4 regions of the Effusibacillus pohliae DSM 22757 genome follow, and region 3 is predicted to be linked to each of the others. Evidence: riboswitches for the same ligand, from Rfam matches in the RefSeq annotation. Region 3 holds a riboswitch; each other region holds the start of a gene.
The links. A riboswitch is a leader RNA that binds a small molecule or an ion and turns the genes downstream of it on or off. The one in region 3 is predicted to bind cyclic di-AMP.

Region 1 (5,920 bases), on a different contig from region 3:
GAACTGCTGAAAAAAGCGATCTCCGTTCTGGGATGCGAGTTCTATCAGGCGTACGGAATGACGGAAGCGGCGCCCGTTTTGACTGTGATGATGCCGGAGCATCATGTGGTCGATGGAGATGAGCGGGAGACACGGCGGCTGTCTGCTTGCGGGCAGCCGGTGTACCATGTGGAGCTGAAAATCGTCGATCCGGAGGGCAACGAGCTGCCATACGGCGCAGTCGGCGAACTGATCGCCCGTGCACCGAACATTATGAAAGGCTACTGGAACCGTCCGGAAGAGACGGCCGCCGCGCTGCGGGACGGCTGGTACTGGAGCGGTGACATGGCGGCGATGGACGAAGACCGGTTCGTCTACATCGTCGACCGCAAGAAGGATATGATTATCACCGGCGGCGAAAATGTGTACTCGGTGGAAGTGGAGAATGTGATTTACCAGCACCCGGCTGTGCTGGAGGCGGCGGTGATCGGGGTTCCGGATGAAACGTGGGGCGAGGCGGTGAAAGCGGTCGTTGTCACGAAACCGGGCCACAGCCTAACGGAGGAGAAACTGATCCGGCATTGCCGGGAAAAATTGGCCAACTATAAAGTGCCGAAGTCGGTCGATTTTGTCGATGCACTGCCAAAATCGGGCGCAGGAAAGATCCTGAAACGAACACTGCGGGACCAATATTGGCAAGGAAAGGAGCGTCAGGTGCAGTAGCCAAGCCCTGCCGCAGTCTGAAACCCGCCCGGGCAGAGGGGGTGCAGAACGGCTCGTTGGACTCGCAGTGAATACCGCGATTTGATAGGGTGGAGATGAGGTCACAGCATGCACTACGTATTTGTCTATGGCACTTTGCGGTCGGGGCAGAAGTACCACTCTTTGGTGAAGAAATTTGTCGTCACCGTCAAACCGGCATTTGTGCAGGGCAGATTGTACCATTTACGGGAGGGGTACCCGGCATTGGTTTTGGCTCGCGACCTGCCCCGTGCGGAGGCGGACGGACCGCAGCCTGCCGGGGGAGACAACGGCCGGACTGTCCGGGTGGCGGTCGCCGTCACACGAGTTCGAGGCGATCTGTTGGGCTTTGCCGATTTGAAGCCGGTGCTGCCGATCCTCGATGAGCTGGAAGACTACTATGGTCCGGGCGATCCGCGGAATTTATATGAACGTGTGACGGTTTGGGCGGCAGCCGGCGGCGGGCGCCGGGTGAGGAGCCTGGTGTACGCGTTCCCTTCCGGCAAACTCGGCTGGTTGGAGCGACATGCAATCCCGATTCCGGGCGGCGATTGGGTGAAATGGAAAGCCGGGCGGTGACTTCCAGCGGCATATTTTGCGATTCCCCGTTGGCTGCCCGGTTCGCCGAAACCCGGGGCCGCGTACTATATCCGAAAAAGCATTCGGGAGGCGAACGCAGGTGCGCACAAAACGGCGGCGTTTGGCAGCGGACACCCCATTTTCTCCCTCTTATTACATCGTGCAAGGACGCCAAGGGGGGTCGGTCTGTTTGGTCACCGGCGGCATTCACGGCCGGGAAATCGCGGGGATTTCCGTATAAGGCAAACGAGAAGCCGCTCCATCCCCTGGCAGCCGGGCTGTTGGGATACCCCGCTGTCACGGTGGAAACTTCGATGAATCTGCTGCTGGCCGATCGCGTCCGCTATCAGATGCGCATCGTTCGCTATTTTTTGCGCGAAATCGGCTTGGTGTGAGGGGTGATCCAATTTGAACAAACCGGACAGACGACCGGAAATGGGAAAATGGGGACTCTGGAAATTTTTTTCTTCCGTTCGCTCGATCCGCCCCTTTTTGCCGCCGACGACCTTGTTGACCCGCTCATCGCTCGCCGCCTATTTGGCGAATTACAAGGCGGTCTATATCAAACCGACCGGCGGTTGCCAGGGGCGGGGAGTGATCCGGGCTTGGAAAACGGACAGCGGCTATTCGTTCGTGCGGGAGCGGGGTGCGCCGGTCGCCTGCCCGTCGATCGATGATTTGTACCGAAAAATCAAGCCCGGCGGCCGCAGCTATATCGTGCAAAAAGCGATTCGGCTGGCGGAAGTCGCGGGCCGCCCGTTTGACATCCGGCTGATGATGATGCGGGGACCGGACGGCAAATGGCAGTATGTCGGAATGGTCGCGAAAGTGGCCGGACCTGGCAGCGTTATCACCAACCTGGGACGCGGCAAAGGATACGTGACGGAAGTGGAAACCGCCTTGCGCCGTTCGCTCGGCCTAAGACCGCAGGCCATCGAGGCGGTCAAGCAGCAAATGATTCGGTTGGGGTACGACACCTGCCGCCGGTTCGACGATTACAAACGGTACTGGCAAATCGGACTCGACCTGGCGGTGGACAAACGGGGCAACGTCTGGATGATCGAGGAAAATACTGGTCCCGCCCATTTTCTGTTTGCCAAATTGCGGGACAAATCGACCTATCGGAAAATCAGGCAGTTTGCCAAGGCCCACTGGGCCCGTGGCCGACGGAGGGTAGCCGCCTCATAGATTTCGTTTTCCTTGGTAAGCGCAAAGACCGAGTTGATCGGTCTTTTATTTTTGGAGAGAGAACCCTTGGAATCAGCAAGGCATTCCGTTGCTTTTGCGGATTCAGGGGTTATTTTTTGACTGCAAACGCTGGCCACAACAGGCCAACCGTGCCAGAAATTACAGGCTGACAAGCCCAGGCGTCCCATGTTACCCTTATCACGAAAAAAGAAGCCGAAGCTCAAAACGAGCGCGGGGGATCCACTTTTGGGGTGAAACTGCTGTTGCAGTCGGGGAATCCCTTTTTCCGAACCCGTCAGCTAACCTCGCAGGCTTGAAAGGGAGTGGTGTGCATGTTGAAACGCAAAGTGTTGTCGCTTGTGGCGGCCGGGGTTGTGGCTGTCTCGCTGGCCGGTCCCGTATCTGCGGAAACAGGGTATCGTTCGGCGAATCTGCCGCCTGGAGTCAGTTACGACCAGAATGTAATACCGGTAGCCCCGCTGGATGCGGATTATCAAACCAAGTTTGATGCGGTGCTGAAAGTGGCCGAAAGCAAGCTGGGCACCCCGTACCGTTGGGGACATAATGAAGACCGGGGCCAGTTTGGATTCGATTGTTCCAATTTTACCGCTTATGTGTACCACCACGCATTGGGATACAAGATGAGCGGGTCTTCGCAGGTTCAATACCGTTCGGTCGGCACGCCGGTGCCCAAGTCGGAGATGCGTCCGGGCGATCTGGTCGTGTTTGACCAGGGCCACCATGTCGGAATCTATATCGGCAACGGCCGCATGATCCAGGAGGGCGGCGGTTTGGGCAAAGTCGGCTATCTGCCTCTGAAACCCGGTTCCTACTGGTACAAGCACATAACGGTTGTGAAACGGATGTTTTAAGTGGAACTCCCCGGTGACGGCCGGGGAGTTTTGCTATGCACCCAGAGGGCATATAGGGCGACTTGCCAATTCATTGCCATAGCGCCACTGATACTCTTTGAGTGCAAGTCACGTCACGACGGCACAGCCGTCGGATCGTGCTATGCAAGAGCGGCAGGAGATCGGCGGTCCATGCGGAATTATATCTATACCAATCTGAAAATTTGCAATTGGCAGCCTGCCCGGTGTGACTGGTTGCATCCAACGGGAGCTGGTTGCGTGCCGGTCGTGAAGCCGCCGGATCGTGCATGCGCCGCATAGCGTCGGCCAGCGCTCGATAAAAAGTAGGAGGGGTAGCATCTGAAGCAAAAGGTCCTGATTGCGACACTCACCGGATTGTTGCTTCTCTCGCTTCTGCAGACCGTGTATTATACCGGCAAAATCTGGTCTGTGCAAGACACCGAAGAAAGCAAAATGTACGAAAAACCGCGCTATCACTTCATCCTGATTTCGCAGGAAATCAACAACCCGTATTGGAAATTGGTGTTAAAAGGGGCGGAGGATGCAGCCCGCAACAACAATGTGGCGATCGAATTTCGCGGTCCCGTGGAAAGCAACTTGGAACAGCATATCCAGTTGATCGAGATGGCGATCGCCAGTCGGGTCGATGGCATTTTGACACAAGGGTTGGAGGAAGCCAAGTTTCAGCCGGTCATTGACAAGGCGATCGCGCGCGGGATTCCGGTGATCACCGTCGACACCGACGCCCGCACTTCGAAACGGCTTACCTATATAGGAACAAACAATTACCAGGCAGGGTACCAGGCGGGCAAACATATGGCGGAAGCGCTGCACGGACAGGCAAAAATCGGCATTATCACCGGCAGCTTTGAAGCGTCCAATATGATCGAACGGCTGCAAGGTTTTCAGGATGCGATCCGTGATGAGCCCGGCATGCAGATCGTGGCAATTGAATCATCGAACATCAGTCGGATCCGGGCGATGGAAAAGACCGCCACCCTGCTCAACCATCATCCGGAAATCAACGCCCTGTTCGGGGCGAGCGCTCTTGACGGGATGGCGATGGCGCAGGTTGCCTTCAACCGGGGCAGACATGATTTGTATATCCTGGCATTTGACGGATTGCCGGAGACGATCGACTGGATGAAAAAAGGAGTGATTGCCGCAACGGTCGTCCAGGAACCGTACCAGATGGGTTACCACAGTGTGGAGCAATTGATCGACGCAATTCAGGGAAAGCGGTTGCAGCCGTCCTATTATACAGACATTCACATTTTGACAGCCGACCAATTGAATCGTCGCGGTGTCGGGGCAAAGGAGTGAAGGAACGATCCGCATTCACATCAAGCTTTTGTTGTTTTCCGCAAGCGTCATCCTGCTGTTTGCCGGTGTATCCGTCTTGATTCTTTGGAACAAGGAAACGGCGCTTCACCGGTACGACCAGATTGTCCGCCGGCTGTTGCTTTTGAACGAAATCTCCTGGCAAACCAACCAGATGATGACGCTCGTCACCAACTATATGAACGCTCCGTCTGCGGACACGGAAGCCCAGTTCACGCATGCGTATCAGCAGTTGCAGCAAAAGCGTTCCGAACTGGCTTCGCTCGAAAATCAGACCAACTTTCTGACCGTCCGCAACTATGAAAATCTAATCAACAGCTTTCTCGAGCAAGCGGATTTGTTCTTGCGGGATTACAAGCGAAACGAAATTGAGCGATATACGTCAGACTACGAGGAAATGGCAATGATCGCCCGATTTGTCAAAGAGACAACGCTTGATCTGATCGACAACACGTTGACCGGCTACCAGATCCTGTACGAACAATTGAAATCGAAAGAGGAAGACTACCGCCGGTTGATTGTCAGTCTGCTGCTCGCCTCGATTTTGCTGATGGCGTTGGTGATGCTCCTGTTCGCACAGAGCATCACGCGGCCGATCCGTCAGTTGGAGCATGCCGCCCGGCTGATCGGTCAAGGTGATTTTTCCGGCGAGGATGTGCAGGTGACCTCGAAAGACGAAATGCAGGTCCTGGCGCATGCGTTCAACGTGATGAAGCGCAATTTGCGGCAGCACGTGCAGGCGATCCAGGAGCGGGCGGAAATGGAACGGCTACTGCAGGAAGCGGAGCTGAAAAGCTTGCAAAGCCAGATCAACCCGCATTTTTTGTTCAACACGCTGAACACCATATCCAAACTCGCCTATCTGGAAGAGGCGGAGGAGACGAGCGAACTGATCGACGCGGTCTCCTCGATGCTGCGCTACAGTTTGCGCAAGCTGGATCATCCGGTGACGATCGCGGAGGAAGTCGAACATGTCGAACACTATTTTTACATCCAGAAAAAACGGTTTGGCGACCGGGTGGCAACCCAGGTGACGGTCGATCCGGCCTGCCGTGACTTGCCGATTCCCAACCTGACCTTGCAGCCCCTGGTTGAAAACGCGTTTATTCATGGCGTCGATGACCTGGAGTCCGGCGGCAGGATCAGCATCCGGATTTATCCGGATGCGGACGACTGTGTGATCGAGGTGGAAGATAACGGAAAGGGTATGTCGGACGAGC
Region 2 (5,920 bases), on a different contig from region 3:
ATGTTGACACCCACACCCGGCTTGAACAGGTTGGCGGCCAACAGCCCGACGACGATTGCGATCGTAGTAACGATTTCAAAATAGATGATCGTTTTGCCGCCCAACTTGCCGAGCTTCTTCACATCGCCGACGTTTGCGACACCGACCGTCAGCGTGGCGATCACGATCGGGACGACGATCATTTTGATCAGGCGAATGAAGATGTCGCCGATCGGCTGCAAGTATTTGGCGACGTTCGGGTTTCCGTAAAAAATGGCGCCAACGGCAATCCCCAAGATCAGTCCGATTAAAATTTGTACAGCCAAACCAAATTTTTTCATTCTCTCACCTCTCTTGAAATGCCTATAACAGCAGTTTTCAAGATACTGCAAAACGATGTTTTACGACAAGACACAAATTCTAGCAAAAATCGTTTTGGCTGCCGAGCAATTGCTCGGTGCTTGCCGATTCGCGGAGAATATCCGTTTTTTGGGGTGCAAAAAAGTCTCCGCTGTATGGCAGGCTACAGGAGTGCTGCAAATGACGCATTTTTAACGGGGTCTTATAATGGAGGCAGCAATTGCGAGGAGGGGAACCGGCTTGACAGGGTAGCAGGCTTGTGAGATAACATATACCACCACGGTACTCCGTGGGGGTATCTTTTTGGGGAACAACGGGTGCCGCATGCCGGTACAGCGGATTGCGAAAGCTAAACAGAGGCGAAGCATTGCATAGATGGAAGGTGATGGAAATGAACCGGAAACCTGAAGATATACGAGTCGTCTGCGGCATGTCCGGCGGCGTCGACTCCTCGGTTACCGCCCTGCTCTTGAAACAGCAGGGGTATGACGTAATCGGCTTGTTCATGAAAAATTGGGACGACACGGACGAGTTTGGCCATTGTACGGCTGAGGAAGATTTTCACGATGTGCGGCGCGTTTGTGAGCATATCGGAATTCCTTATTACACGGTCAATTTCGAAAAAGAATACCGGGAGAAAGTGTTCGAATATTTTTTGGACGAGTACCGCAAAGGTCGGACTCCCAATCCGGACGTGATGTGCAACCGTGAGATCAAGTTCGGCGAATTTTTGGAGAAGGCGTTGGAGCTTGGCGCGGATTATATCGCGACCGGCCATTATGCCCGCATCGCGCACGCGGACGAAGAATACCGGCTGTTGCGCGGGGTCGATCCGAACAAGGATCAGACCTATTTTCTCAACGCTTTGAACCAGTACCAACTGTCGAAGGCGATGTTCCCGATCGGCCACCTCACCAAACAGCAAGTGCGGCAAATCGCGCTGGAAGCCGATCTGCCGACCGCCAGGAAGAAAGACAGCACTGGGATCTGTTTTATCGGCGAGCGGGACTTCCGGGAGTTTTTGCGCCACTACCTGCCGGCGCAACCGGGGGAGATGCGCACCACGTCGGGCGAAGTTGTCGGCCGGCATGAAGGGTTGATGTACTATACGCTCGGGCAACGGCACGGTCTGGGCCTCGGCGGTGCCGGGGAGCCGTGGTTTGTGGTGGATAAGGATGTGAAAAACAATATTCTGTACGTCGAACGGGGGGCCGATCATCCACGGCTGTATTCGAAAGGGCTGTTTGCCATCGATGTCAATTGGATTAGCGGCAAACAGCCGCCGCAGCCGTTCTCATGCATGGCCAAGTTCCGCTATCGCCAGCCGGATCAGGCAGTAACTGTGTATCCGCATCCGGACGGCACATGCGACGTAACTTTTGATCAGCCGCAAAAAGCGGTCACTCCAGGGCAAGCGGTTGTGTTCTACCAAGGCGAAGTGTGCCTGGGCGGCGGCATTATTGACCGGGTCTACCGCGAGCTGCCGGCTGCCTACCAGGCGGTGGCGTCGGCCAAGTGACGTTGAAGGCGAACACGGGAGTGAATGGAAGAACACGGGCGTCCACGGGTGCCCGCTGTTTTTTTTTCGCACCTGCCCGAGGGTTTCCCCATATAGTACAACGAATGATACGTTGGGGGGATTCCATATGGTTTTTCCAAGTCCATGCCACCTGTATCCCTACGGCTGGCCTGTGACAGCCGGGTACCATCCATACCGCTTTTCACCACCGCCTGCCGCTTTGTTGGTTCGACCGGATCAGTGGAAGTATCTGTCACGCCAGGTGGCACCGTTTCAGCACGGCCCGGAGCGAATGGCGGAGCGGCACCCGCACGTCCGGCATGTAGACTGGGCGTCCCGATTTCCGAACGATGTGATTTTGCACGGACCGCGTCGCAATGAAATCGCCCTCACATTTGACGATGGCCCGGACGATGTGTGGACGCCGCGTGTTCTGAGCGTGCTCGCCCATTATGATGTAAAAGCGACTTTTATGTGTGTCGGCAGGCGCATCGCGGACCATCCGCAAGTATTGCGCCGGATTTACAGGGAAGGGCACGTGGTCGGCAACCACAGTTGGAATCATCCGAACCTGACGAAAATCCCGATTTCGCAAGTCGGCGAGCAGGTCGAGCGCACGGCAAACGAAATTCACCGGCTGGTCGGCGTCAGACCGCATCTATTCCGTCCGCCATACGGCGCTCTCAATGAACCGGTGATTCGTGAGATCATCGCCCTGGGCAACAAAATTATTTTGTGGAATGTGGACAGTCTCGACTGGGCAAGGCTGACTGCGGCGCAAGTAACAGCCAACATCCTCGCCCATGCCGGTCCCGGTTCGATCGTGTTGGAACACAGCGCCGGCGGACGCGGGGAAAGCCTGGAGGATACGGTGCGGGCGCTGCCGCGTGTGATCGAGACGCTGCGGGAAGAAGGCTACCGGTTCGTCACTGTCCCCGAATTGCTGGGCATCCCGGCTTATCGTTCGTGAGTGGATCACACCGGCGGGCGGGTGTAAAATTCTGCACACCGCACTGGCTGTCCAAAGGATCAGGCCACGCCGCCCGACATGGCGGAAGGCAGGAAGCGGGACGAGATAGTCTGTCTGCTAGAAATGTGGAGCGACGACGCATCAAAGTGGAATCCGCAGTGGAATTCACAGGGATGCACCTCATGGTGTCAAACGTGAAACAAAAATTTGAAAGAGGCCGCGTGATAGTATCCCCGAGCGCGCCTCTTTTTAACGTTAACGAGCTGGCCGTTTTTCTTCCATAATTTACCGCTTTTTCGCGAGGGATTTTCTTGTTATCGTAGTTGATGCCGAAACTTCAAACCATCGAAGTGCGGGGGACCTATTTTTTACGGAGCGGCGCGGTCGTTCCGTTTGGGGTGAATCGCCGATGGCGTAGGGTTGTATCCTCAATCCGAACCCGACAACTAACTCCGCAGGCGAACAAAAGGAGAGGATAACATGAGTGCAAAAAAGAAACTGGCCGCAATGGCCGCAGGCCTGTCCATCGCCAGTCTGGCGACGCCGGCGTTGGCGAGTACATACGAGGTGAAGCCGGGTGACACGCTGTGGAAAATCTCCCGAACGCATCATGTGTCGCTCGCAGAGCTAACCGCAGCCAATCCAAGCGTGCATCCGCGGAATCTGCAGATCGGACAAGCCATTCGGGTGCCGGATGGAAAGGCGGACGCCGATGGCACATACGTAGTGACCGGCGATGACACGTTCTGGAAAATCTCCCGCAAGCTGCATCTTCCCCTGAAGGATCTGCTGGCGGCGAATCCGGGCGTCGATCCGTTGAATCTGTACCCCGGTGTTGTGCTGCGCCTGCCAAAAACGGGTGTAGCCAGCAAACCGGTTGTGTCCCCGGCTGCCACCAAGCATGCAACAGCGACTGCAGCCGCGACTGCGGGGCAACAGCCGCAAGTGAAAACAGCCTTGGGACAAACGTTGGCCTACAGCCGGGTGATTTCCGGCGTGGCAACCGCTTATACCGCATCTGCGCAGTGCAATGGATCATGGGGAGCGGTCGACTACTTCGGCAATCCGCTGCAGGTGGGTACCGTGGCGGTCGACCCGTCGGTGATTCCGCTCGGTTCCAAGCTGTACATCACCGGTTACTCGTTTTCCGGTCTGCCGTTCGGCGGCATGATCGCCTACGCAAGAGATGTGGGGGGCGCGATCAAAGGGAACCACATCGATATTTTCGTGCCGACATCGGATGAGGAAGCCAGCCAGTTTGGCATGCAAAATGTAAAGATTTATATATTGAAGTAGAAAAAAGCGGATATTTCGCCTCCCTGACGCCGTTCTCTTGGAAGAACGGCGATTTTTTTGGTCAGATGCAGGAGTTTTGCCGATCGGTATGGAATAATTTTCTAGGATACGGGAGGGGATTCGATGAATGACTGGCGTTACGTTTTGTATGCGATCGTGCTGGCGATTGTCGCCTGTTTTACGAGAGAAATCGTCACGTTTGTGATGCTTGGGTTTATTTTGCTCGCATTGGGCAACATCGGAAACACGCTGCGGCAGATTCACCAGGAATTGAAAAGGCAAAACGATTTGCGCGGATGACGGGGTGATCCAGGTTTGGATTGTCGGAAAAGAACTCAATCAAACTTGAACAAAGAAACCCGGACGAAAGAATTCGGTTTTTTTTGCATTGGGTCTCCTGAATGGCACAGGGTGGATTTTTTGTTTGATTTACATTTATTGTAAATCCCCTTTTGGCGATCTTGTGATATGCGGCGCACTGGATTACAATAGTAAAATCAGAGTGAAACAGTCGGAAATTACATCGAGACAAACGGGAGAGAGAACGATGCAGCGGATCGATTTGCGGAGCGATACGGTCACCCTGCCGACGGAGGCGATGCGGAAAGCGATGGCTGAGGCGGAACTGGGTGATGATGTATATGGGGAAGATCCGACCGTCAACCGATTGGAGGAACTGGCGGCGGAGAAACTGGGGAAGGAAGCGGCCCTGTTTGTGACGAGCGGCACGCAGGGCAACCAGGTGGCGATTTTGTCGCACGCGCGGGCGGGCGAGGAAATCATTCTCGAGGCCGATTCCCACATCTTTTTCTATGAAGCGGCTGCCGCGTCTGCGCTGGCCGGCGTGCAAACGCGAACGATCGCGGGCGTGCGCGGGGTGATGGATCCGCGGGAGGTGGAGCGGGCGATCCGCGGGGTGAACATCCATTTTCCCCGCACCGCCTTGATCTGCCTGGAAAATACGCACAACCGGGCGGGTGGAGCCATCCTGCCGCTCGAAAATCTGCAGGCGATCTACGAACTGGCACAACGCAAACAGGTCCCGGTACATCTGGATGGAGCACGGGTGTTTAACGCGGCGGTCGCGCTTGCGGTGGATGTCCGGGAGATCACCCGGTTTGTCGATACGGTGCAAGTCTGTTTTTCCAAGGGGTTAGGGGCGCCGGTCGGCTCCGTCCTGGCCGGTCCGCGCGATTTCATTGAAGCGGCAAGGCAATGGCGGAAACGTTTGGGCGGCGGCATGCGGCAAGCGGGGGTGATTGCGGCGCCGGCGATCGTGGCGCTGACCGAGATGGTGGACCGATTGGCGGAAGATCACGAGAACGCCAGGCGGCTGGCCCTGGCGCTCGCCGAAATGAAGGGATGGCAAGTCGACCCCGGTCTGGTCGAGACGAATATCGTGATTGCAGATGTGGCAGGCACCGGCCGGTCTGCGACTGAATGGCTGGATTGGCTGGCTAAAGAAGGCGTGCTGGCGGTTGACTTCGGCGATACGCTGATCCGCTTTGTCACCCATAAGGATGTCAGTTCATCCGATCTTGAAGAGGCGATCCGGCGGATTCACCGGGTCGTGAAGCGTCTGTAGGGCGGCGGCCCGCTGCCCAAAAGGTGCAGCAAGTGGCGCGAAGTACTCGGAATCCGCTGCCAAGCTTTGCGTCACTTTGATGGGAATATTTGAGGGGTGGAGAAAATGGATCTGTTCTCTTTCCAGGCGGAAGAATCGCAGCAAAAATTGGCTCCGCTCGCCGCCCGCATGCGTCCGCGGACATTGGACGAACTGGTCGGACAGGATGCGA
Region 3 (5,920 bases):
CAGGCTCAGCCATTTGATCGGCGTGTCGGTTGCCGGCTGGATTCCGATCATCGGAAAAGCCAGGTATATCGCAGGCATCGCCAGCAAGTCGGTCAACAGATGGCCAAGCCAAGCCGGGTTTCGCTTGCCCCGCAACCGGAACGCGGCAGCCATCACCAGTACACCCAGCGTGACGCCGACATAGCCTTTTACAAAAATCGGCCTGTACCGGTTGAGCCACGCTGCAGTTTCGATTTGTTGGGACAGATAAGCGGGCGATGGCGAGAGTGACGGAAGCGAACCGACCACCTGTCCGGGGCCATCTTTCAGATAAGTAGGCAGCCCCAGAAAGGACAACACGGTAGGCGCGATGTCAAAAATGCTGACCACCCCCGCTTGCCGGGTGGTGTTTGATGAGAGTAGGCAGCGCGGTTCCACCCCTCCCCCGTGCATCAGCACAACCCCCGCCGATTTCCGGCCGATGCCGATGTCGGCAAATGAGACGGGACTTGCCACGATCAACAGATGCCGGATGTCAGTCTCATTCAGCAGCTTGCCGATCAGCCGATCCGCTTCCCCCAGACGCTCCTGATACTTTTGCCGGAACTCGGAGGGCTGCATCCGGCTGCGGGCGGCGACGATCGACAGCAGGTCGTCCGGCTGTATGATCAGCAAATTGGCAGTTTCCCGCAAATTTTTGTACTGTTGGTACAATTGATCGTAACCGGCCGCTTTCTCACCGTCCGCAAGCTGCCCGATGGTGGCCACGCGCCCGCCTGCTCGGACGATCGTTTCCTGTAGCGCTCCCGCGTTGGCCGGATTCAGGCTGCCGGACCCGATCGCAAGGTAGCCTGCCTCGTCACCTCCGCGCAACGGCAGTACCACATTGGCGGCCGCACCCGACTCTGCCATTCGGAACAGGTTGGGAGTCGACTTGGGATTTATCAATTCCCAGGCAAGACCCGGCACCAGCATGATCGTTGCCTGATTTTCCCGTTCCTGCAAAGCAGAAGCCGGGACCGCTTGCAGGCAAACCAGCAGCGCCAGCCACACACAAACCGTTATCCGCATTCCGCACAGCCTCATGCGAATTCCCTCCGCTCCAAAACTTCCCGGTAGACCCGAATCGTATGGCGAATCATCCGCTCCAGTGAAAATCGTTCCTCTGCCCGCCGCCTGCCGGCGATTGCCAGCGCGCGTCGCAACTGTTCGTTCGCGAGCACCTGCTGCATGCAGCCGGCCAGCCGCCGGGGATCGTCGGCTGGCACAAGCATGCCGGCACCTGCAGCTTCTGTACAGACATCGCCGCGGTTTTCCCAACCCGCCATGTCAGTGGCCGGATTGCCACCGCTTTCCAAACATGCTGTGTCTATACCTTGGTTGACGCGGATCGGCGTACCTGCGGTGTCCGTCACTGGTTGCCCCAGGCTTCCCACCAGTTCCGGCAGCCCGCCGACAGCGGTCGCGATCACCGGCACGCCTTCCCGCATCGCTTCCAACACCGCCAATCCAAACCCTTCGCGGCGGGAACTCTGCACATACAGATCAAAACCGGGGAGCAGGCGGGACGCCTCGTCCACCGCTCCCAACCAGCGGATCCGGTCCTGCAGATCGGATGAGAGCTTCTGCAAATCCCGTTTTTGCGGACCGTCGCCGATCACCGCCAGATAGCAGTTATGTCCGCTCTGGACCAGCGTGCGAAAGGCGAGCAGCAGGTCGTCCACCCCTTTTTCCGGGATGAGCCGGGCGATTGTGCCAATCACAACCGCATCCTGCGGAACATTCATCACGGTTCGCGCCTGCCTGCGGGAAAATCGGCCGGCTGCTGGAGGCAGGCCATTGTACACAACGACCACCTTGTCGGCAGTAGAACCGATTTGCCGCCGCACCTGTTCGGCCAACGCGTTAGAGACTGCGATGTATCGATCCGTGCGGGCAGCCAGCCGATTTTCCAAGTTCAAAAACAACGTTTGCAGCAACCGGTTGTCCGGCGCAATAAAATTGTGCAATGTGCAGACCAACCTCGGTTGTCGTTTGGCCAATGCGGCCGCCATCCGCCCGATCAGCGCCGCTTTCGCTCCGTGCATATGCAAAATGTCAACCGGCTGCCGGTCGAGCAGTTGGCGGAGATGCAGCACGCTGCGCAAATCGCTCCACGGGTGCATGCCGTCGCAGAGAGCAAGCGGAATTTTTGCAATTGATGACGGCAATTCGCGATACAGCGGGGACGCGGCCGGGCAGACCACGATTGCCGCAAACTCTCGGGGCGGCAGCCCGCCTGCCAGCCTTTTCACATGCTCCCGTATGCCGCCATCCGCCGGTCGAACCAGATGCATGACGCGAATCGTCACCATATCACCTCACACCGTGTTATGGGATAGGGTGCCCGTTTGCTTGGAAAATGTTTCATATATAAAAAAACAACCCGACAGAAGGTCGGGTCGTCGTGTGCCGCATGGGCGCTGATACCTGTTCAGGTTCTGTTTATTTGAGGATACGAACCTGCACGGTTTGGATGCCGAAGTCGCGCACGGATTGCGCATCCGCGTTGATATAGATGTCGATCCGGTTTCCGCGAATCGCCCCGCCGATGTCTTCAGCTACAGCCATGAAGCCATTGGCCGGTAGATTCGGATGATGGTATCCTGAGACCCAAACGCGGGTACCCAGCGGAATCACTTTCGGATCGACCGCGATCACCCCTTGTCGGACCGGCGTTCCCAGATACGTCTTTCCGCCAAATTGCCCGCTGCTTTCGGTCGGACCGTAAGCGGTCGCTCGCATGGTGAGCGTTTGTCCGGCGGTAACGGCCGGTTTCTGTCCGATGGCGGGGGACTGTTGCGCCTGCACAGCGGCCGGATTGCCGGTATCGCCCTCGCGAACGGTGTTTGCAGCCATCCCGCTGCCACCTTGCGCAGCAGCCGAAGCGCTCCCATTTCCTCCGGTGGCTGATGCACCGTTTGCATATGCCCGGGCAGCAGGTGCGCCGCTGCGGCTAGCCAGCACCGCTGACTGCGCAGCGGTCTCCGGCTCATTTTGTTTGCTTTCCTCTGCGGACTGCAAGGTCGCAGGCGGCTGCGGCTGGGATTGCTGTGCCTCGACAGTTGACTTGCCAGAATCCGCTTTGCCGTGCACTGCCTCCTTGGCCATCCACCCTCCGCCAATCAGAGCCGAAACGATCGCTGCACAGGCGGATGCCTTTTTCAAGGTCAACATCATCGTATGCACTCTCCTTCCAAGCCTCCGAAGTTAGCTGACGGGTTCGGGAGAAGGATCCCGGACGGCAGGCTTGTCGCATGCCGTCATTCACCCCAGAAAATCGGTTCCTCCGTACGCGGCGGGACAGGTGCTGACGCGTTCATCCGGAAACTGGAAGCCCCATCCTGGGCGCCCATGTTCCGAACTGAAACGGACATCCACCTCTGTGCCGGCCGCGATTCGGCTTATTTGTAAGACCCGTCCATTATACCCGGCTTGTGCGGACCGGTCATTAGTGAGTTGCTGGAAATTCGGCAAACGCCGAGTTGATCATCCTTGATCAAAAAAAACACCGTCAGGGTGTGCCCCCAACAGTGGTCAGGAACCGGATCAGGTTTGTTTCACGACCTTCACATATTCAATGTCCGGATCGTCCGGTCCTTGCACCGGCAGCCCCGCTTTCATCAGTTCGCGAATGTAGTTGACGTTTTCCCGAGTGACGATTTCCCCCGGGAGCAAAATCGGAATGCCAGGCGGATACGCCATCACCAGTTCTGCAAACGTGCGGCCGACCGCCTCGTCGAGACGCACCACTTCCGTCAGCGAATAGAACGCCTGCCGCGGCGACATGGCCAATTTTGGCATTTCAGGAAGGTGCACCTGGATCACCTGTTTGCCCGTCCGGTACATGTGTCGTTCCGCGATGCGCCGCAGCGCATGCAGCAGCGCGTCGATATTGTCCCTGGTGTCGCCGAGCGTTACAACGCAAAGAATATTGTACAAATCGGACAACTCCACTTCGATATTGAACTCTTCCCGCAGCATCTGTTCCACATCGTACCCGGTCAGCCCCAGTTTCTTGACGGAAATGGTGAGCTTTAGCGGATCCATATCGTACACGGAAGAGTTATGCAAAATTTCCCGGCCGAAGCAATACAGCCCCTCGATCCTGTTAATTTCGGCGCGGGCGTATTCGGCCAGTTCGATCGCCTGGTCGATCAGTTCCCGCCCGTGAATCGCCAGATGTTTGCGGGCCACGTCAAGCGACGCCAGCAGCAAATACGACGTCGAAGTGGTGGTCAGCATCGACATGATCGCATGCACGTGATCGGGATTGACCAAACCTTCTTTCACGTTGAGCACAGAACTTTGCGTCATCGAGCCACCCAGCTTGTGCACCGAAGTGGCAGCCATGTCCGCGCCCGCTTGCATGGCAGACAAGGGCAATTTTTCGTGAAAATGGATGTGTACGCCATGCGCCTCATCCACAATCACCGGTACGCCTCGTTCATGCGCCAGGTCGACGATCGACTTGAGGTCGCAGGCAACCCCAAAGTAGGTGGGATTGATCAGCAGCACCCCTTTCGCGTCCGGATGCTGGTCGAGCGTGCGGCGAACCGTGTCATACGACACTCCGTGCGCGATTCCGAGATTTTGGTCCAGTTCCGGATGCATAAACACCGGTTCCGCTCCCGCCAAAATGATCGCAGCCGATACGGACTTGTGGACATTGCGCGGCACCAGCAGCTTGTCCCCCGGTCCCACCACCGACATCACCATTGTCATGATCGCGCCCGATGTACCCTGCACCGAGAAAAACGTATAGTCAGCGCCAAACGCTTTGGCCGCCAGTTCCTGCGCTTCCCGGATCATCCCTTTCGGATTGTGCAGGTCATCCAACGGCGCAATATTGATTAAATCGATCGACAGCGCGTTCTCTCCGATAAAATCGCGGAACTCCTTCGCCATCCCGGCCCCTTTTTTATGGCCCGGAATGTGAAACTGGATCGGATTCTTCTGCGCGTGTTCGACAAGCGTGGTGAACAGAGGCGTGCGCTCTTGTTCATTTGCGTTCAATTCAACTTCCCAACCTTTCTCAAAAAACTTGGCATCCGCCAAGCGATTGGCGCAGGGGAATGCCACAGTCGGCAGTTGCACCTGAAAACATACAGCAGTTAGTATAGCAAAAGCTGGTCCATCGCGAAAGTAAAAAAATACAAACCGCCGGCAGCGGTTTGCATCTGCATTAAAAATAACTTCTGGCGCCTATATAATGCGCTGTCCAATAGGGGTTGGACAGGGAGGAAATCGTCACTCCTTTTGACGAACTGGCATGGATGAACGTTCCGTCTCCCAGGTAAATCCCGACATGGGACGGACCCGGTTTGTACGTGCTGAAAAACACCAGATCGCCTGCTTCCAGCTGGCTCTTCGGTACCGGCACGCCTGCATTGAACTGCTCTTCCGACACGCGGGGCAGCGTCAATCCGTTTCGGGCAAATACGTAACCGGTAAATCCGGAGCAATCAAATCCAGTCGGGGACTGTCCACCCCAAACGTACGGAACTCCTATGTACCGTTGGGCCGTTCCCGCAATCCGCGCCTGCAGCAGCCGCTTTTCCAGCGCTCGGAACGTTTGCGGCCCGACGATCCCGTCTACGTCCAAGCCGCTGGCCTGCTGGAAGCGGATCACCGCATCCTTCGTCAGCGGACCATAGTATCCAGTAGCGGTCGCTGTGAAATACCCGAGTTCTTTCAGTTCCGTCTGCAGTGTCTGCACGTCGTTGCCGGACATCCCGAATTTCAGGATCGTATCGCCAAATGCGGCCTCCGCCCGGCCCGGCAACTGGACCGCAACGAAAATGGCAGCAGCCACTGTAATCGTCCTCCACAACTTCGCGTGCTTGTTCATCTTTGGCTTCTCCTCCCTGTTTCCCTTGATGTGGCAACCTGTCTCGGTTTT
Region 4 (5,920 bases), on a different contig from region 3:
CTGCCATCGCATGCCTCTTAGGTACAGCCGTTGTTGCCGGTATTTGGTATTGGGCTTGGTGGGCGGGGTCTCGTCCGCCGGTCAATTATGTGGCTCCGCATTTTACAGTGGTCAACAAAGATGGCCAATCCACCGATTTTTTCAAGCTATCCGGTAAGGTACGGGTGGTGTATTTCTTTAAATCCGACCCCTCATCGATTGAAGATATGATCAATTTGCAGGAAAAACTCAAGGAAAAAGAGCTTTTTGGAAACGCTGCCTTATTGATTCCTGTTCCGCTAAATGAAGATATAACTCCCGCTTTAGTAAGCGAGTATGGTTTCAAAGCGGATCTTAGTGGGTGGTGGTTCCTTTCCCCGAAAGAAAATCCGTATACAATTGCTTCTCGTTTCTTTCTGAAAGGGGTAAATCATTCAGATAAGATACTCACAACCGACCCGATTATCGTCGAAGTAGATCGGAATAATTGGGTTCGGAGAGTCATTAATGGCCATTTTGCAGGAAATGCCACCGATGTAGAAGAGGGCACTCATAGCAAAGAGAACCTAATGCGAGACATCGAAATCATGGCGCAGGAGTGAGTGGTTGTTCTTTCAAGAATTTCTTTCAGGATTCAAATAGAACGGCTGGGCCAGCAAGGGGTCCAGCCGTTGCATCAGAGAGGACGATGCGGGGAGCAGTTTGAACCGCGCAATTGGGTTCACCTTTGCAAATGGTATGGGACGGTTGTGATAATTACGTCTTTGTGTCTCAATAACCATGCCCGAAGCAGCAATGCGCTTTGGTTGTGCAATATAAAGTGCCACCATTTTCTCGGGATAAACTGCGGGATCAGGATATGAACATGATCCGGCCGTCCCTCATGTGTTTCTACACGTTGAATAAAGCGTGTGATTGGGTTCAGAAGTGACCGGTATTCACTTTTCAGCGTCACCAGGCGACATGGAGCTCCCCATTCCTCCCATTTTTTCTCCATTTTATCAATATCTTCATCGTTAAACCCCACATATAAGGCGATCACGTCTGTGTGTAAACTTTTGGCGAATGATATGGTGTTCAGCACGACTCGGTGGACGCCTGACACCAGCACGATCGTCACAACGTGGTGGGATCTCGGTTTCATCGTCTTATAATCGATTCTCAATTCATCGGCCACTTGCTCATAGTGCCGACGAATGGCGAGACATCCGAGAACGATCGCAGGCAGGACCACGATCACAATCCAGGCGCCATCCGTGAACTTTGTGGTAGCGACCACGATCGAAACGAGTGCCGTGGTTACCGCGCCAACCGCATTTACCGACATTTTCAGCTTCCAATACGGCCCTTTGATTCTTAGCCAGCGGCGTACAAGTCCGATTTGGGCGATCGTGAACGAAACGAATACGCCAATCGAATAAAGCGGAATCAGCAAGTTTGTTTCCGCTTGAAACGCCAATATCAAAAGAGAAGCCAGAGCCGCCAGAATGATCATTCCGTTTGAGTAACCCAGGCGATCCCCACGGATCGTCAGCGATCTGGGCAAAAAACCGTCACTGGCAACAAGGGCTGCCAGTTGTGGAAATCCCGTAAATGTGGAGTTGGCTGCCAAAATCAAAACAATAAATGTCAACCAGATGATGATTTGATAGATGGGACCGTGGCCAAAATAAACGCCTGCCAATTGGGACAGCATCGTATTTTGAGGATCCACCGAAATTCCCTTGACATACAACTGGTAGGCAAATCCCAACAGAGTTCCGCCGGTAATGAGTCCCAGCGCCACGTAAGCTTTTACCGCATTTTTTGCCGCCGGTTCTCGAAAAACGGGAACCGAGTTGGAAATCGTCTCAATTCCTGTCAAGGACGAGCAGGCTGCGCTAAACGCTTTTAATAAAAGAAGTGTGGTGAGTCCTTTTGGTATAGTACCAACCGACGGCGTCGAGGGTTGCACAAATCCTTTCTGCAGCTGATCGGTGAATCCCGTCAGGATCAGGAAAACCATGCTGATCATAAACAATAGAGTGGGCCAGGCAAATATGCTGGCTGACTCTGAGACCCCGCGCAAATTCACCAAAAGAATGATCAGCACACAGATCACCGACAGGGTGGTGGCGTGGGGAGCAACCACCGGATAAGCGGACGCAATGGCCTGTACTCCGGCAGATACGGAAACCGCTACGGTCAGGATGTAATCGACTAGCAGTGAACCTGATGCAACCAAGGGAATCCAAGACGTTTTAAAGTTGTCTCTGGCGATCATATAGGCGCCGCCACCGTTTGGGTACGCCAGGACACCCATAATGTAGGATACAATCAGTATGATCAGGAGTACCACGGTGGCGAAGGTGATAGGCAGAATCAGCCACTTGGCGGCGGGGCCTAACATGGCCACTTCTGTCATTCCGGCTTCCGGCCCATATGCGACGGATGAATAGAGGTCGGCGGCCAGTACAAGCAAAGCCACAAACCAATACAGTTTGTTATGTTTGGCATGCAGTTCACTTGTGCGCATGGGCCGGCCGATGAAGATCCGTTTCAGGCTGTTGAAGTTGGCAAGCGCAAAAATGATGGCCAAAACAGCACTCAGGACAAGCAGGGGGTGAGTCCAATGAGGATTGAACATCTAAACGTTCTCCTTTCCCAATGTTACGGGTACCAAGTAGTTTGCCAATCATTTGCCTGGAAAATGCAACAAACGGCCGGAAAGGCCGTTGTAGCCTCCTCTGCTTTCGCCTACGGAGTTAGCTGACGGGTTCAGGTGGCAGAAGAGTTGTCACCTTACCAATGATGATCATTGGATTCACCCCAAAAGAATTGGGTCCTCCGCTCTGTCGAAACAGATTCGGCATTATCCGGTTAATGAGCATTATTATAAAACAGTGTTAAAAATGCACAATGGCCGGTCGATGGGGGGAGCGGCATTTTTGGTTCGATTTGTTCCGAATCTAACGAAAAATAATGTGTTTTCGTTGCCAAGCATCCATTTTCTTTAGTTTCAAGTGCCGAGTCAGTGCGGAAAATGGGGAGAGAGTGGTATATTTAGAAATAGAATGGATGAATAGGAGGAACCGTATGTCTGATCATCATCCGATCTTTGGCCACACCATCACAAACCAGCGGCTGGGCCACCATCAACACCCCCTAGCCCTCCACGGTCCCATTGTTCATATCAAATCAGTTATTAAGACAGTCGAAGAAGATGTGCGGGTGCAAGGGGTTGCCCATCACCACCTGCTAATTCATCAGACAGCGGTGTTTGACGTTCGGGGCGGGGATCCGTCAATCGTTAAGGACGAAATTTTTTGTTCAATCCGTTATGGAGATTCATGGGGGTTGAATGGGCCAATTCCAGATCTTCAGGCAGGTCAGGTGATTGAGTTGCAAGGAGAATACATTGACAAAAATCATGCCTATCCATCGGTTGGCAATCCCGGTGATCCGGTGTTGCATTTCACACATCATCCGGTTGGATTTGTGATTTATCAGGGAGTCCGTTACGAATGATTGCCCATGAGCGGCTGTCGGCCGGTACAGACGATTGTTTTTGCGTTTTCCACAATTATTCCGTATTTGTTTGATATATTATGTAGATGCGGAACTTGAAGGACAGGTGGCATTGAAATGGTAAGCAGAGAGTGGCTGAAACGGCATATCAAAGACTTCGATTTTCTGATGCTGCTCGTGTTGCTCGCGATTTCGGCGATCAGCACGGTCGCCGTCTATTCGACCACGGTCCACCGTCCCGGAATGGAAGATTGGTACGTCAAAGAAGTCGCCTGGCAGATCGTTTCCTATATCGGCACGCTGTTTTTTGCGATACTCGATTATGAGATGTTTCGAAACCGCGTGGCCTGGATCGGATATGGGATCAGTCTGTTTTTGCTGGTTATCGTATTCGCGTTTCCCGCTGTCAAAGGCGCCCACAGCTGGATTTTGCTGCCCGGTTTTCAGTTTCAGCCGTCCGAGTTTGCGAAAATCTTTGTGATACTGACGATCGCCGATTATATGGCGAAAATCAGACAGCAGCAAACCGCTTTTGGCTGGAAACAGTTCGGAACCGTCTTGCTGATTGCGGGAGTACCGCTTGTTTTGATAGTAAAACAGCCTGCGCTGGGGCAGGCGCTCGTGCTGATCGGAATCTTGTTCAGCATGACCGTTCTGTTTGTCAGCAGGCGGCAACTGATCCTGTTGGCGATTGCCGGCGGGCTGTTGGGCACAGCGGTTATTCTCGGTACAGCCGTGTTTCCCGATCAGACGTTAAAGCTGATTCACAATCTTCCGCTGGCAGAGCATCAGAAGGAACGAATCGTCACGTTCCTCGATCCGGAAGCGGATCCGACGGGGATCGGGTACCAGGTGATGCAAGCGAAAATCGCTGTCGGAGCCGGCCAGTTGTTCGGAAAAGGACTGTTGCACGGGTCACAGACGGAAGGCGCTTGGGTGCCGGAGCAGTGGACCGACTTTATTTTCTCGGCGATTGCGGAACAATTCGGGTTTGTCGGATCCAGTTGTTTGATTCTGTTATTTTTCGTGTTTCTCTATCGAATGATTCTTGTCGCGTCTACAGCGCCCGATGATTTTTCGGTCTATTTTATCGCTGGGGCATTCGGCATGTTTGCGTTTCAAATCTTTGAAAACATCGGGATGAATCTGACGATCATGCCGGTCGCCGGGATTACACTGCCGTTTGTTTCGTACGGAGGAAGCTCGCTGCTGACCAATTTTTCGGTAGTGGGTATCGTTCTGTCGATTGCGCTGCGGCGCAGAAAATTGGCTTTTTAGGACCAGCGATGGGAGGGGATAATCGATGAAAAAATGGCTGACTCTGCTGATGACGCTGGCGTTGATGTTCGGAACCGCCGGATCTGCCCTCGCAGCCTCGAGCAGCAAGGGAACTTTCAGCGGCACTGTTCGTTCCTCGCAAACGCCCGTGTCGGGTTCCCATTTCGTCGGCAGTTACGGTACCAGTTCCAGTTCGCAAACCTACAGTTCGGGTCCGAAAAGCCCTTCGGCCAATGTCACACAAAGGCCGTCGTATCCAACACCCGTTTTGCAGCCGTCGACCCAGACGAAATCGTCTGTTTTTGGCGGATTGGGCCATTTCTTCGGCGGGCTGGCAACCGGCGCGGTGCTCGGGTCGCTGCTGGGGCACATGCTGCATCCCTTTGGAGGTTTCGGGCACGGGTTTTCGATTTGGGGATTGTTGTTTGACGCTGTGCTCGCTTATTTGATTTATAAGTTGGTTCGCCGGTTTATGGGGAGGTAACCGATGAGGATCTGGTTTGACGAGCAGGACTCTGTTTGCGTGTTTGTTGCGGCCAGGTACGGACAGCCGCCGCAACAGGTGGAGGCGGAGCCGCTGTATGCTGTATGAAGAGAAAACAGGATTTTTCGCGGTGGCCACCGCCCGCAACGGGTTGTTTCGCTACCCGCTGACGGAACAGGATCTGATCGGTGCGGTGGCCGTTTATCTGGCGGACTGTCATCGGTTTGATCCGCACGGCTTGACGATGGAACTGTTTTTTGAACCGGGCAAGGGGGTTTGGGCGGTCATTGATCAGATGAGGATCTCGTAAACGCCGATTCCGATCAGGAGCAGTCCGGCGATCAGATTGGAGTAGCGGCCCAGCCAAGCTCTTGCAATCCGATGACCGGCGCGAACGCCAAGCTCCACTGTTAGTAACGAAAATGCACCAACTGACAGGGTCGTCCAGAACGGGGAGACGCCGCTGATTCCGGCACCGAAGCCGCTTGCCATGCAGTTCAAGGCGAGCGCCACCCCTAATGAAATCGACTCCTGCCAGGAAATCACCCGATCCTGATCAATGTCCGCATGTTCCGGATTGCGCAAGACGGCGGTCAAGGCATCATCCGTATCAGCGGGCGACCGGTTGAAAAAACCGGAGCCGATCGTCCAGGCGCCGATGGCCACGATCAG

Region 1: another riboswitch for cyclic di-AMP. It lies ahead of C230_RS0116580 (C40 family peptidase); the one in region 3 lies ahead of C230_RS21250 (3D domain-containing protein).
Region 2: another riboswitch for cyclic di-AMP. It lies ahead of C230_RS0118240 (LysM peptidoglycan-binding domain-containing protein); the one in region 3 lies ahead of C230_RS21250 (3D domain-containing protein).
Region 4: another riboswitch for cyclic di-AMP. It lies ahead of C230_RS0111765 (APC family permease); the one in region 3 lies ahead of C230_RS21250 (3D domain-containing protein).

What each region holds. Positions count from the first base shown of each region.
Region 1 covers NZ_AQXL01000133.1:129,391-135,310, forward strand. The annotation lists gene C230_RS0116560 (fatty acid--CoA ligase) at 1-702, shown strand, start outside; gene C230_RS21540 (gamma-glutamylcyclotransferase family protein) at 811-1,299, shown strand; gene C230_RS22715 (hypothetical protein) at 1,400-1,540, shown strand; gene C230_RS0116575 (YheC/YheD family protein) at 1,708-2,487, shown strand; cyclic di-AMP (ydaO/yuaA leader) riboswitch at 2,689-2,816, shown strand; gene C230_RS0116580 (C40 family peptidase) at 2,820-3,359, shown strand; gene C230_RS20830 (sugar-binding protein) at 3,813-4,682, shown strand; gene C230_RS0116590 (sensor histidine kinase) at 4,663-5,920, shown strand, end outside.
Region 2 covers NZ_AQXL01000135.1:88,075-93,994, forward strand. The annotation lists gene C230_RS0118225 (cation:dicarboxylate symporter family transporter) at 1-320, opposite strand, end outside; gene mnmA (tRNA 2-thiouridine(34) synthase MnmA) at 725-1,858, shown strand; gene C230_RS0118235 (polysaccharide deacetylase family protein) at 1,986-2,828, shown strand; cyclic di-AMP (ydaO/yuaA leader) riboswitch at 3,146-3,304, shown strand; gene C230_RS0118240 (LysM peptidoglycan-binding domain-containing protein) at 3,309-4,124, shown strand; gene C230_RS23060 (hypothetical protein) at 4,248-4,424, shown strand; gene ltaE (low-specificity L-threonine aldolase) at 4,672-5,709, shown strand; gene C230_RS20995 (AAA family ATPase) at 5,815-5,920, shown strand, end outside.
Region 3 covers NZ_AQXL01000108.1:14,084-20,003, forward strand. The annotation lists gene C230_RS0105730 (hypothetical protein) at 1-1,065, opposite strand, end outside; gene C230_RS0105735 (glycosyltransferase family 4 protein) at 1,062-2,330, opposite strand; gene C230_RS21250 (3D domain-containing protein) at 2,464-3,198, opposite strand; cyclic di-AMP (ydaO/yuaA leader) riboswitch at 3,202-3,329, opposite strand; gene C230_RS0105745 (aminotransferase class I/II-fold pyridoxal phosphate-dependent enzyme) at 3,568-5,034, opposite strand; gene C230_RS0105750 (C40 family peptidase) at 5,204-5,869, opposite strand.
Region 4 covers NZ_AQXL01000125.1:33,934-39,853, forward strand. The annotation lists gene C230_RS21420 (hypothetical protein) at 1-581, shown strand, start outside; gene C230_RS0111765 (APC family permease) at 701-2,605, opposite strand; cyclic di-AMP (ydaO/yuaA leader) riboswitch at 2,699-2,840, opposite strand; gene C230_RS0111770 (hypothetical protein) at 3,055-3,486, shown strand; gene rodA (rod shape-determining protein RodA) at 3,604-4,764, shown strand; gene C230_RS0111780 (hypothetical protein) at 4,790-5,248, shown strand; gene C230_RS0111790 (hypothetical protein) at 5,346-5,558, shown strand; gene ytaF (sporulation membrane protein YtaF) at 5,540-5,920, opposite strand, start outside.